3 regions of the Rahnella sp. R3(2024) genome follow, and region 1 is predicted to be linked to each of the others. Evidence: predicted binding sites of a transcription regulator. Region 1 holds the regulator's gene; each other region holds the start of a gene.

Region 1 (4,324 bases):
CTGCTGGCGCTGCTGCGCCTGCCGGCTGAGGCTGATTTCCTGTGCGTTCAGCTCAGTCAGTTCTGTTTCCAGCGCCTGGCGCTGTTCTTCGCTAAGCAGTTCGATACCGGCCATGCGTTGATGCAAACCGTCCAGGGTGACGCGTGCCTCTTTATGCTGTTCAAATACGCGTTCTGACAGCAGACCGTAGATTTCGGTGCCGGTGAGTTCTTCCAGCAGCTCGGCGCGGTCGTTGGCGTCGGCATTCAGAAACGCCGCGAACTGGCCCTGCGACAACATCATCGATTTGGTGAAACGGCCAAAATCCAGTCCGGTCAGTTCGGCGATGGCATCGAGTTTATCGCGCACTTTATCTGCCAGAATTTTGCCGTCGGCCAGCAAGGCCAGCTCGACTTTTGGCGCCTGTAAATTGCCGTCCGGTGAGTTTTTCGCGCGGCGCTGGCTCCAGAATGCGCGATAGCCGATGCCTTTCACTTCAAACTCCACTTCGGCCAGTGACTCGGCGGTATGGCGGGTCATCAGTTCATTCTGACTTGGCGTGACGTTCAGGCGTGGCGTCTGATGATATAGCGCCAGACAAATGGCATCGAGCAGGGTGGTTTTCCCCGCGCCGGTCGGGCCGGTGATGGCGAATAAACCGTTGCTGGCGAACGGCTCGGCGGTGAAATCAATTTTCCATTCGCCTGCCAGCGAGTTCAGGTTTTTTAAACGCAGGCTGAGAATTTTCATTGTGCGCTGCCCTCCGTGCTCTGACCGCTGGTGACCTGTTCGACAACCTGGGCGAACAGCGTGCGCATCCGCGTCTGGCGCGGTTCATCCGTATCCGCTTCCAGCGACAATCTGCGTTCAAAAACGTCGCTGACGCTCAGCTCGCTGAGGGTTTCTTTTTCCTGCTGTTCGATGCTGTGAATCCGTTGTTCTTTACTGCGGCGCAGTAACACGACCTCCACCGGCAGTTCGGCGGTCAGCGCCTGAATGCGGCGCTGAATATCGCTGAGATAATCCTGCGTCGCCACTTCAATATCCAGCCAGACCGGTTTTGTAGCATCGCCTCCGGTGAAGTGCGCCAGCTGCTGTTCAATCTCCGCCAGCGAGCCTTTGATGATTTGCATCGGCTGGAAAACGGGGATCTCCAGCGTGTCGATGGCGTTGAGCGTGGCACCGTCGAAATCCAGCAGATAGACGCTTTTGACTTTGCTCAGCTCATCAAAACTGAGCGGAATAGGGGAACCGCTGTAACGGATATGTTCCGTTTTCGCCACGCACTGCGCGCGGTGGATATGGCCGAGCGCCACGTAGTCCACCGGCGGGAACGCCTGCGCCGGAAAGGCGTCAAGAGTCCCTATATAGATGTCGCGCACGGAATCAGAGGTGCTGACGCCAACGGTGGTCAGATGGCCGGTGGCGATGATCGGCAGCGGCAGACCCAGTTGGTCGCGTTTGGCCTGCGCAGCGTGCCACAGCGCATCATAATGCGCGGCAATGGCTTCCTGTAAGGCCAGCTGTTTGTCGCTGCCGGATTGCCCTGCCTGACTGGCGATTAAATCGCGCGGGCGTAAAAAGGGGATCGCGCAGAGTACGGCTCCCGGCGTACCATTGCGCTGATTTAACACCAGCACTTGCTCAGACAGATCTTCGCCGACGGTGGCGATCACCCGGGTATTGAGACAGGAAAGCAGCTCGCGGGACTCATTTAACGTGGCGACGGAATCATGATTACCGGCCAGCACAATCAGCTGACAGCCGGTGCGTTGTAATTCCACCACGAAGCGGTTATACAGTTCGCGGGCATAGCTCGGCGGTGAGCCGGTATCGAAAATGTCACCGGCCACGATCACGGCATCAACCTGATGATTTTCCACCTGTTCCGTCAGCCAGCGCAGAAAGGCCTGGTGCTCGGCGGCGCGGCTTTTGGTAAAGAAATACTGGCCAAGATGCCAGTCTGAGGTGTGGATCAGGCGCATGAAACTCCCTGTGGTTCGCGGTGCGGTAACAATGGCGCAAAGTATAAACGCCGACGGGGGACGATGTCCTGAGAAAATCGGACGTATTTCAGCAAGATGGCTGTTAAATTGCCGGGTAATGAACCATCCTTTCTATTCATAAATCTGTCACAAAACTGACGCATAATGGCGCCCGCAATCAAATAAAAGATCGCTAACCTATTGGCAGGACCTACGATGGCTAGACGTATATTAGTGGTTGAAGACGAAGCTCCTATTCGTGAAATGGTGTGTTTTGTACTGGAACAAAATGGCTATCAGGCTGTTGAAGCTGAAGATTTTGATTCCGCAGTGGCCCAGCTGGTCGAGCCTTATCCTGAGCTTATCCTGCTCGACTGGATGTTACCGGGCGGTTCCGGTATTCAGTTTATTAAGCACCTTAAACGTGAAGCCCTGACCCGCGAAATCCCGGTGATGATGCTGACCGCACGCGGTGAAGAAGAAGATCGGGTGCGCGGCCTCGAAGTGGGTGCCGATGATTACATCACCAAACCGTTTTCTCCGAAAGAACTGGTTGCCCGCATCAAAGCGGTAATGCGCCGCATTTCTCCGATGGCGGTGGAAGAGGTGATCGACATGCAGGGGCTGAGCCTGGATCCTTCCTCTCACCGGGTGATGGCCAACGAGCAGGCGCTCGACATGGGGCCGACCGAATTCAAATTATTACACTTCTTTATGACCCACTCAGAACGTGTTTACAGCCGCGAACAGTTGCTGAATAACGTCTGGGGCACTAACGTTTATGTGGAAGATCGCACCGTGGACGTGCATATTCGTCGTTTACGTAAAGCGCTGGAAACCAGTGGACATGACAGAATGATTCAGACTGTCCGTGGCACGGGATACCGTTTCTCAACGCGTTATTAATCCCCACAGCGGAGAATCTGTGTGTTAGAACGTTTGTCATGGAAACGGCTGGCCGGCGAATTTTTCCTCTTTTGCCTGCCAGCGATCATTCTCGGCATTTTTGTCGGCCATTTTGGCTGGCTTCTCTTTGCGTCGCTGCTGGCGGCGCTGGGCTGGAACTATTACAACCAGCTTAAACTCTCACATTGGCTGTGGCTTGACCGCAGCATCACCCCGCCAAACGGGCGCTGGAGCTGGGAGCCGCTGTTCTACGGGCTGAACCAGATGCAGATGCGTAACCGTCGTCGTCGTCGCGAATTAGGGCAATTGATTAAACGTTTTCGCAGCGGTGCAGAATCGTTACCTGATGCGGTGGTGCTGACCACCGAAGAGGGCAATATTTTCTGGTGTAACGGTCTGGCGCAGGAACTGCTGGGCTTTCGCTGGCCGGAAGACAACGGGCAGCACATCTTTAACCTTTTGCGCTATCCGGAGTTTCGCGCCTGGATCCAGGCCCGGGATTTCAGCCGTGCACTGAATCTTCAGCTGAATAATGAGCATTACGTGGAGTTTCGCGTGATGCCTTATTCTGAAGGGCAATTACTGATGGTGGCGCGGGATGTCACGCAAATGCGTCAGCTCGAAGGCGCGCGACGCAACTTCTTCGCTAACGTCAGCCATGAGCTGCGTACGCCGCTGACCGTTTTGCAGGGCTATCTGGAAATGATGGAAGACGCCAAGCTGGAAGAGCCGTTTCGTTCCAAAGCGCTGGATACCATGCAGGAGCAGACGCGACGCATGGACGGGCTGGTAAAACAGTTGCTGACGCTGTCGAAAATAGAAGCCTCTGCCAATATGGATTTGCACGAGAAAGTCGATATTCCGGTGATGCTCGGCATGCTGGAGCGTGAAGTGCAAACGCTGAGCGGCGGCCAGCATGAGGTTGTATTCCGTATAAACGACAAGCTGAAGGTCTTTGGCAACGAAGATCAACTGCGCAGCGCGGTTTCCAATCTGGTGTACAACGCGGTGAATCACACCCCGGCGGGCACCCGCATTGAAGTCAGCTGGCAGCAAACGCCGCACGGCGCGCAGTTCCAGATAAGCGACAACGGGCCGGGTATTGCGCCTCAGCACCTTCCGCGCCTGACCGAACGTTTCTATCGCGTAGACAAAGCGCGCTCCCGCCAGACCGGTGGCAGCGGGCTGGGCCTGGCGATCGTCAAACATGCCCTGAGCCATCACAACGCCAGGCTGGAAGTCATGAGCGAAGTGGGTGTCGGCACCCGCTTTATGTTTACGCTGGCGCCGCGGTTGATTGTTCCGCAAGACGCCGGTGCGCAAGCTTCCATTAAGCCTTAACCCTCTCAAGCCTGTTATCTGTGGATTTCAGGCTTTCTTACTCTCTTCCAAATGAACATTTCCTCTAAATGAACATTCTTCCCGCTAACGTGAATTTTATTCATGTCTCATGA
Region 2 (4,324 bases), 340 kb from region 1:
CTCACGCTTCATATCGATAATCTGCTGATATTCCGCCAGCGACGTTTCACCGATGTGTTGTTTACCGCCGACGGCTTTCACGAAGCAGGCGTGGTCTTCTTTATCCAGTTTCTTGATGGCAGAAACCAGTTTGGCTTTAAATGCCGGTGGCAAATCGCTGCGCACTAAAATCGGGCCGTTAGGGATCAGCGGAGATTCCCAGATGATACGGATTTTCTTCATCAGATCCGGATGGTCCATACGGATCATTCGGTTGAATGCCCCTGAGGTATAACCGGTTTCACGGTCACCAATCATTGAAGCCCAGGTCACCGCGCCTTCGAACTGGCCGTTCAGCACGCCAAGAATGTCCTGCTCATGGCCGCCGGAGAAGGTAACGCTGGAGAAGAAGTTGTTGTATTTATTATCCGTTGTGCCGCCAAACTCTTTCTTGAACGCCTGATTCGGGATCAGGTAACCGGAGGTGGAATCCGGATCAGCAAAGCCAAAGGATTTACCTTTCAGATCAGAAATTTTCTGGTACGGGCTGTCGGCTTTGACCACGACAACCGAGTGGTAACCGCGGGATTTGTCAGTATCGTCGATCACAATACCCACCAGATCCACTGCTTTCGGGTTATTAATATAAACCGACGCGAAAGACGACGGAGACATACTTAATACCATGTCGACTTTCTTGCCTAATAAACCCTGAATAACACCTGAGTAATCGGAGGAATTACGCAGTTTAGTATCCACATTTAATTCTTTATCGAAGAAATCTTTGACGCACTGATTATCCCCGATTTGCTGAGTCGCATTCTGCCCGCCCAAAATACCTAAGTTCAGTTCTTTAGGCGCATCTTCTGCCATGCTGTGCATTGCGGTAAAGGAACCTGCAACAAAGACTGCCAGACGTAATAACTTCTTCATGTAATGGTAACCTTGTGTAGATTGAGAGAAAGTAGAAATAAAGCGTGCCAAAATTGAGTCTTATAATTAAACCGCTACGGCTTCATGTTCCTCACCGTATAACTGATGCAGGATCCCGTCAGTTAACTGATCAGGATGACCATCAAATATAATTTGCCCTTTCGCAATGCCAATAACACGGGTGCAATAATCTTTCACCAGTTCGACCGAATGCAAATTCACCATCACCGCGATATTTTCTTCGCTGACTTTTTTCAGTGCATTCATGATGCGCAGGGTATTTTTTGGATCGAGAGAAGCAACGGGTTCATCGGCCAGCAAAATTTTGGGGTTTTGCATCAGTGCACGACATATCGCCACCCGCTGCATCTGCCCGCCGGAAAGATTTTCGGCGCGTTGTAACGCATGCGGCAACATGTGCAGCCATTCCAGCAGGGAAATCGCCCGGGCGCGGTCTTCGTCGTTAAACTGGTTAAAGAATGATTTGAACGTTGAGGTATGGCTCAGACGCCCGAGCAACACGTTAGTCAGTACATCCAGACGCGGGACCAGGCAAAAATCCTGAAAAATCATGCCACAACCGGAACGCCAGCGGCGCAACGCTTTGCCGGTCAGCCCGGCAAGCTCCTGCTGTTCACCATTTTCGTAATGACACACCACGCTGCCGTCGGTTAACGGAATGGTGCCATTGAGAACGTGCAGCAGCGTAGATTTTCCTGCACCGGAGCGGCCAATCACCGCGACAAACTCACCGGCGTGCAGATCAAAATTAATGTCATCAAGAACCCGCTGGCCGGATTTATAGGATTTCACCAGGCCTTTGACGTCGAGTACTTTGTTCAGATGCTGTGTCCCGGCCTGAGGATATTCAGCCTGTGCCAGCTTAAGTTGTGCTTGCGCCATGATGCTGTCTCTCGGTTGCTTTCATTATCTGGCGTTCATTAAGCGCGAGTTTTATGACACATCAATGACGATTTAATGGACAGCGCATGACAAAAAGGCGCGGGAATAAGTCTATGATTGTAGAGGTGCCAAATGCGCATCACGTCAAAAAAGGAAGATGAAATGGATAATCAGACACTCATCGCCGCATTGAAAGAGATTGCCGGCATCCGCCATGTTCTGACCGGTGACAGCAACACCGAGCGCTACCGTAAAGGGTTTCGCTCCGGCGGAGGCAAAGCGCTGGCGGTCGTATTCCCACAGACATTGCTGCAACAGTGGCAACTGCTGAAAGTGTGCATCGAGGCCGATAAAATCGTCATCATGCAGGCTGCCAATACCGGCCTGACCGAAGGCTCAACCCCCAGCGGTGATGATTACGACCGCGACATAGTGATTTTCAGTACGCTGAAGCTGGATAAGATCCAGTTGCTCGACGGCGGCCATCAGGTGATCGGCTTTCCCGGCAGCACACTCTATAAGCTGGAGAAAATGCTCAAGCCGTACAACCGGGAACCTCACTCGGTGATTGGATCATCCTGCATCGGTGCCTCCGTTGTCGGCGGGATCTGCAATAACTCCGGCGGCTCGCTGGTCAAACGCGGCCCGGCCTATACCGAAATGGCACTCTACGCACAGATAGATGAGCAGGGAGAGCTGAAGCTGATTAATCATCTGGGCATCAACCTCGGTGATACACCCGAGGAGATCCTGACGCGTCTGGAAAAAGCGGAATATCTTGAAACCGATATCCTGCACGATAAGCGGCTGGCGTCCGATAACGAATACGCCTCACGCGTTCGTGAAGTGGATGCTGATACGCCGTCACGCTTTAACGCCGACCAGCGCCGGTTGTTTGAGGCCTCAGGTTGCGCCGGAAAGCTGGCGGTATTTGCGGTACGCCTCGACACTTTCCCGGCAGAAACCCAGCAGCAGGTGTTTTACATCGGCACCAATGACACCGCCGTCCTCACTGAACTGCGCCGTCAAATCCTGCGAGACTTCACTCATCTGCCTGTTGCGGGCGAATACATGCATCGTGACATTTTCGATATCACCGAAGTCTATGGCAAAGACACCTTCATGATGATCGACAAACTTGGCACCGATAAAATGCCGGATATGTTTACCGCCAAAGGTAAATTCGATGCCCACGCCAGCAAAGTGCCTTTTCTGCCGAAAAACTTCAGCGACCGCGTCATGCAATGCCTGAGCAAAGCCCTGCCCAATCATCTGCCTCCACGGATGAAACAATACCGCGATCGTTTTGAACATCATCTGCTGCTGAAAATGTCAGGTCAGGGCATTGATGAGGCCAGAAACTTCCTCACCCGATTCTTCAGTGACGGTCAGGGCGATTTCTTTATTTGTTCTGCCGATGAAGGTAAAAAAGCTTTCCTGCATCGCTTCGCCGCAGCGGGTGCCGCGGTGCGTTATCACGCAGTGCATGAAAAAGAGGTGGAGGACATTCTGGCACTGGACATCGCGCTGCGACGCAATGACCGCGAATGGTTTGAAACCCTGCCGGAGGATATCGATAACCAGCTGGTGGCAAAACTGTATTACGGCCATTTCATGTGCCACGTTTTCCATCAGGATTACATCGTCAAAAAAGGCGCGAACAGCAAGGCGCTGAAACACAGGATGCTTGAGCTTCTCGACGCCAAAGGCGCGGAGTACCCGGCCGAGCATAACGTCGGGCATCTGTATATGGCGAAACCGCACCTGAAAGCCTTCTACCAGCAGGCCGATCCCACCAACAGCTTCAATCCGGGAATAGGAAAAACCAGTAAGTTGAAAAACTGGCAGGAATAACAAATCCGGGTACCAGGATTATGCGGGGTTAGTTTGTTGCTCCCTCCCCTTCGCAGTGGAGGGAGCAGTGCAGATCAAAATAGCTGAGTTCCGTAACCCCACATGATCACCGTCAGCGCGAGCAGCAGCTCAAGAACCAGAACACCCATTGCCAGAGTTGAACTGGAGAACAGGAAGCCTTCACGGCGGTCGATATTCAGGAAATTCGGAATACCGAGATACAGCAGATATCCGCTGTAGCACAAACCAATAATACCGACGAACAGGCACAGCCAGACCATCGGATATAACGCGACGATCCCGCTGAGGAACATCGGTGTGGCGACGTAACCGGCAAACACGATGCAGTTGTTGAGTGTCGGACGACTGTCATAGCGACGCGCCATCCAGTAGATAATTCGCCCCATCAGGGCGACAGCACCGAGCATCAGAACATAAAAAATAACGGCGATGTAGGACGCGGTGAACATGGAAACCAGCAGTTTCTGCCCGTCACCGAAATTCCAGCCAAGCTGCGTGGTTCCGATAAAGGAACAGACAACCGGAATAAGCGCCATCAGAAGAACATGATGAGAATACACATGTGAAACGGTTTCCCGTTCACGCTGGATTTGTTGCAGTTCGGGACCTGGATGGGACAACAGTCCCCACACAT
Region 3 (4,324 bases), 1.0 Mb from region 1:
CGGGATACTTCGACTGGATTGTGATGCTGCCAGCGACGGCGACCGGCCTGCTCTCCACTGCGGTGCTCAACATTAACAACCTGCGTGATATCGACACCGACAGCGCCAATGGCAAGAACACGCTGGCCGTCCGTCTGGGGCCGGTCAATGCGCGTCGTTATCACACGGTGATTCTGACGGCCGCCGCAATTTGTCTGGCGGTATTCTCTGCCGTATATCTGCATCACTGGACCGGCTGGCTGTTTCTTCTGGCCGTACCTGTGCTGGCAATCCATATCCGCCGGGTGAATCGCGCAAAAACCTCAATGGAAGTACGCCCTCTGCTGGAGCACATGGTAAAAGCTGCGTTACTGACTAACGTATTGTTTGCAGTGGGTCTGTTACTGAATTGAAGAAAAGTGGCCTGGCGTGCGCTAATCGGGTCACTTTTCACATTTAACAATTGATGATTTTGCCAACATCCGCCGATAAGGGATATACTGAACGTTCATGCAGCAACCAGATGAAATCCTATGAAATACGATACTTCCGAACTTTGCGATATCTACCATGAAGAAGTGAATGTTGTCGAACCCCTGTTCTCCAACTTTGGTGGCCGTACTTCATTTGGCGGGCAAATCACGACAGTGAAGTGTTTCGAAGACAATGGCTTGCTTTATGACTTGCTGGAAGAGAATGGTCGTGGCCGCGTGTTGGTGGTCGATGGCGGCGGTTCTGTTCGTCGTGCATTACTTGATGCCGGTCTGGCACGTCAGGCATTGCAAAACGAATGGGAAGGCATTTTGATTTACGGTGCGGTTCGTCAGGTGGATGACCTGGAAGAGCTCGACCTTGGCATTCAGGCTATGGCGGCCATTCCGGCTGGCGCAGGCAGTGAGGGGATCGGCGAAAGCGACATTCGTGTTAATTTCGGCGGCGTGACCTTCTTCTCCGGCGACCACTTGTATGCTGATAACACCGGTATCATCCTGTCAGAAGACCCGCTCGATATCGAATAACCTTCGCTTACAGCAACAAAAAAGGACGCCTGGGCGTCCTTTTTTATTTGGAAAATGAAGCCGTTAGACTTCTTCCATTTTTCCCAACAGTGCACGCAGACGATCCTGCCAGACATGTTGCTCTTCTTTCAGCTGTGCGTTTTCGCGCACCAGCGACTCGTGATTACCACTCGCCTGCTGAACTTCATGAGACAAGGTGTTGTTTTGCTCTTTCAGTTCTTCGATTTCCATCTGCAACAGAGTAATGGTATCGATCGCTTGCTGAACTTTAGCTTCTAGTTTCTCAAATACTTCAAATGACATTTTTCGGTCCCCTTATGTTCGCAAGGCGCACATCTTATGTTCTGCCGCATCGTCCGGACACGGCTCAAAAATTCCTGCACTTCGCCGATTTCTATAATAAATTCAAATCGCAATAACGTTTGAACTTCACCGGGATTTCAAAAAAACGGCGGGTGTCTTAACGAGTGATTGTATGTAGCCAGCCTTGCCCTGTCTACCAAGAACCCCTCTCTGCACGCAGTCTGTTGCAATTTTGACGGGCTGAGTATCAGGAAATGCTTAAAAAGCAGAGTCACCCTCCAGAAATGTCAGCGAATACCGAATACCCTGAGCGCCATCCGACATGCGCGTTTAGCTTCACAGCCTTCACGGGAATGTCACGGTGTGGGCTTTTTACCGGTCGGCAGGACCTTTCAACACGCGAAATCGCTCATTTTTATGACACAACACACAAAAATCGATTTCGCTATTTCTCGTTTATGCTCGTTAACGATAAATTCACATTACGTTCTCATTTAATGATGAACGGCAAAATCCGATTACGTTCACGTACGCATAACAGAAAAACTATAACTAACCATTAACATCATCCTTAGCAGGATCCAACTATGAGCCAAACCATGAGTTCCACATTAAAAGGTCAGTGCATCGCTGAGTTTCTGGGTACCGGGCTTATCATTTTCTTTGGTGCGGGTTGTGTCGCAGCAATGAAACTGGCCGGTGCTACCTTTGGCCAGTGGGAAATTAGCATTATCTGGGGTCTGGGTGTGGCAATGGCCATCTACCTGACCGCAGCGATTTCAGGCGCACACCTGAACCCGGCGGTGACCGTCGCGTTATGTTTGTTTGCAAACTTTGAAGGACGCAAAGTTCTGCCTTACATCGTGGCGCAGGTCGCCGGTGCCTTCTGTGCCGCAGCGCTGGTCTACGGTCTTTACTACAACCTGTTCTTCGATTTCGAGCAAAGCCATAATATGGTGCGCGGCAGTGTCGAAAGTCTGGATCTGGCCGGTATCTTCTCCACCTATCCAAACCCGCACATCAGCGTACTGCAGGCCTTCCTGGTTGAAACGGTGATCACTGCCATTCTGATGGCGCTGATCCTCGGCCTGACGGATGACGGCAACGGCATTCCACGCGGCCCGCTGGCTCCGCTGCTGATCGGTATTCTGATCGCGGTTATCGGTGCGTCAATGGGTCCGTTAACCGGCTTCGCACTGAACCCGGCGCGTGATTTCGGTCCGAAAGTGTTCGCTTACTTCGCTGGCTGGGGCAAAGTCGCCTTCACCGGTGCACGTGATATTCCTTACTTCCTGGTTCCGATTTTTGGCCCGCTGCTCGGCGCTTCACTCGGTGCCATCGCGTACAAAGCGTTGATTGGTCGTCATCTGCCACATCAGATCAATGATATTGCAGATGAAAAAGCGCCTCAGCCTTCCAAACAGCGTAAAGCCTGATCGGCTAAACTGTTCCAAAGCTAACTTATTCGCAGGATGAAAATTATGTCAGCAGATACGACTCACGAAAAAAAATACATCGTCGCACTTGATCAGGGTACAACCAGCTCACGCGCCGTAGTTCTGGATCACGATGCCAACATCGTCAGCGTTTCACAGCGCGAATTCACCCAGATCTACCCGAAATCCGGCTGGGTGGAACATGACCCGATGGAAATCTGGTCTTCCCAGAGCTCGGTACTGGTAGAAGTGCTGGCGAAAGCCGACATCAACTCCGATCAGATCGCCGGTATCGGTATCACCAACCAGCGTGAAACCACCATCGTGTGGGAAAAAGAAACCGGCAAGCCGATTTATAACGCGATTGTGTGGCAATGCCGTCGTACTGCTGACATCTGTGAAAAGCTGAAGAAAGACGGGATGGAAGAGTACATCCGTCATAACACCGGTCTGGTGGTTGACCCGTACTTCTCTGGTACCAAACTGAAATGGATCCTCGACCACGTTGAAGGTTCCCGTGAACGCGCTGCACGCGGCGAACTGTTGTTCGGCACCGTGGATACCTGGCTGGTGTGGAAAATGACTCAGGGACGTGTTCACGTTACTGATTACACTAACGCCTCGCGTACCATGATGTTCAACATTCATAATCTGGAATGGGATGAACGTATGCTGGAAGTGCTGGATATTCCGCGCGCCATGCTGCCGGAAGTTCGCCCTTCTTCTGAAATTTACGGTCAGACCAACATCGGGGGTAAAGGCGGTACGCGTATTCCTATCGCCGGTATCGCCGGTGACCAGCAGGCCGCGCTGTATGGTCAGCTGTGCGTACAACCGGGTATGGCGAAAAATACCTATGGTACTGGCTGCTTCCTGCTGATGAACACCGGCACAGAAGCAGTAACCTCCAAAAATGGCCTGCTGACGACGATTGCCTGTGGTCCGCGAGGCGAAGTGAATTATGCGCTGGAAGGTGCGGTATTCGTCGGGGGTGCCTCCATTCAGTGGCTGCGCGACGAACTGAAATTGATCAGCGATGCCACAGACTCCGAATATTTCGCCAGCAAAGTGAAAGACACCAACGGCGTGTATGTGGTGCCTGCCTTCACCGGCCTTGGCGCCCCTTACTGGGACCCGTATGCCCGTGGCGCGATCTTCGGTCTGAGCCGTGGTGCAAACAGCAACCACATCATCCGTGCAACGCTGGAGTCTATCGCCTATCAGACGCGTGACGTGCTCGATGCCATGCAGGCTGATTCCGGTACCCGCCTGCAGTCTCTGCGCGTGGATGGCGGTGCGGTAGCGAACAACTTCCTGATGCAATTCCAGTCAGACATTCTCGGTACCCGCGTTGAGCGCCCTGCCGTTCTGGAAGTCACCGCGCTGGGTTCTGCTTTCCTTGCCGGGCTGGCCGTCGGTTTCTGGAACGATCTGGACGAAGTGCGCAGCAAAGCGACCATCGAACGTGAATTCCGCCCAAGCATTGAAACCACAGAACGTAATGTACGCTACAAAGGCTGGCAAAAAGCCGTGGCACGCGTTCGTTCATGGGAAGATCACGACGAGTAATCGCCGCCTTTTTTTCGC

The links. Region 1 encodes PhoB, which activates phosphate uptake and scavenging genes when phosphate is short. Its sites were predicted from a motif close to CTGTCATAAAACTGNCNNAT; they were not measured.
Region 2: phnC (phosphonate ABC transporter ATP-binding protein) is a predicted target of PhoB. The motif match lies at 1,856-1,875, and genes of this name have one in related genera.
Region 3: ABSH60_RS10140 (MIP/aquaporin family protein) is a predicted target of PhoB. The motif match lies at 1,706-1,725, and genes of this name have one in related genera.

Annotation. Positions count from the first base shown of each region.
Region 1 covers NZ_JBHGBU010000001.1:3,227,079-3,231,402, forward strand. Annotated here, with positions in the region: gene sbcC (exonuclease subunit SbcC) at 1-729, opposite strand, end outside; gene sbcD (exonuclease subunit SbcD) at 726-1,964, opposite strand; gene phoB (phosphate response regulator transcription factor PhoB) at 2,181-2,870, shown strand; gene phoR (phosphate regulon sensor histidine kinase PhoR) at 2,892-4,211, shown strand.
Region 2 covers NZ_JBHGBU010000001.1:3,569,323-3,573,646, reverse strand. Annotated here, with positions in the region: gene phnD (phosphonate ABC transporter substrate-binding protein) at 1-912, opposite strand, end outside; gene phnC (phosphonate ABC transporter ATP-binding protein) at 979-1,815, opposite strand; gene dld (D-lactate dehydrogenase) at 1,978-3,669, shown strand; gene ABSH60_RS16120 (Yip1 family protein) at 3,744-4,324, opposite strand, start outside.
Region 3 covers NZ_JBHGBU010000001.1:2,228,839-2,233,162, reverse strand. Annotated here, with positions in the region: gene ABSH60_RS10155 (1,4-dihydroxy-2-naphthoate polyprenyltransferase) at 1-392, shown strand, start outside; gene rraA (ribonuclease E activity regulator RraA) at 513-998, shown strand; gene zapB (cell division protein ZapB) at 1,062-1,301, opposite strand; gene ABSH60_RS10140 (MIP/aquaporin family protein) at 1,889-2,737, shown strand; gene glpK (glycerol kinase GlpK) at 2,783-4,306, shown strand.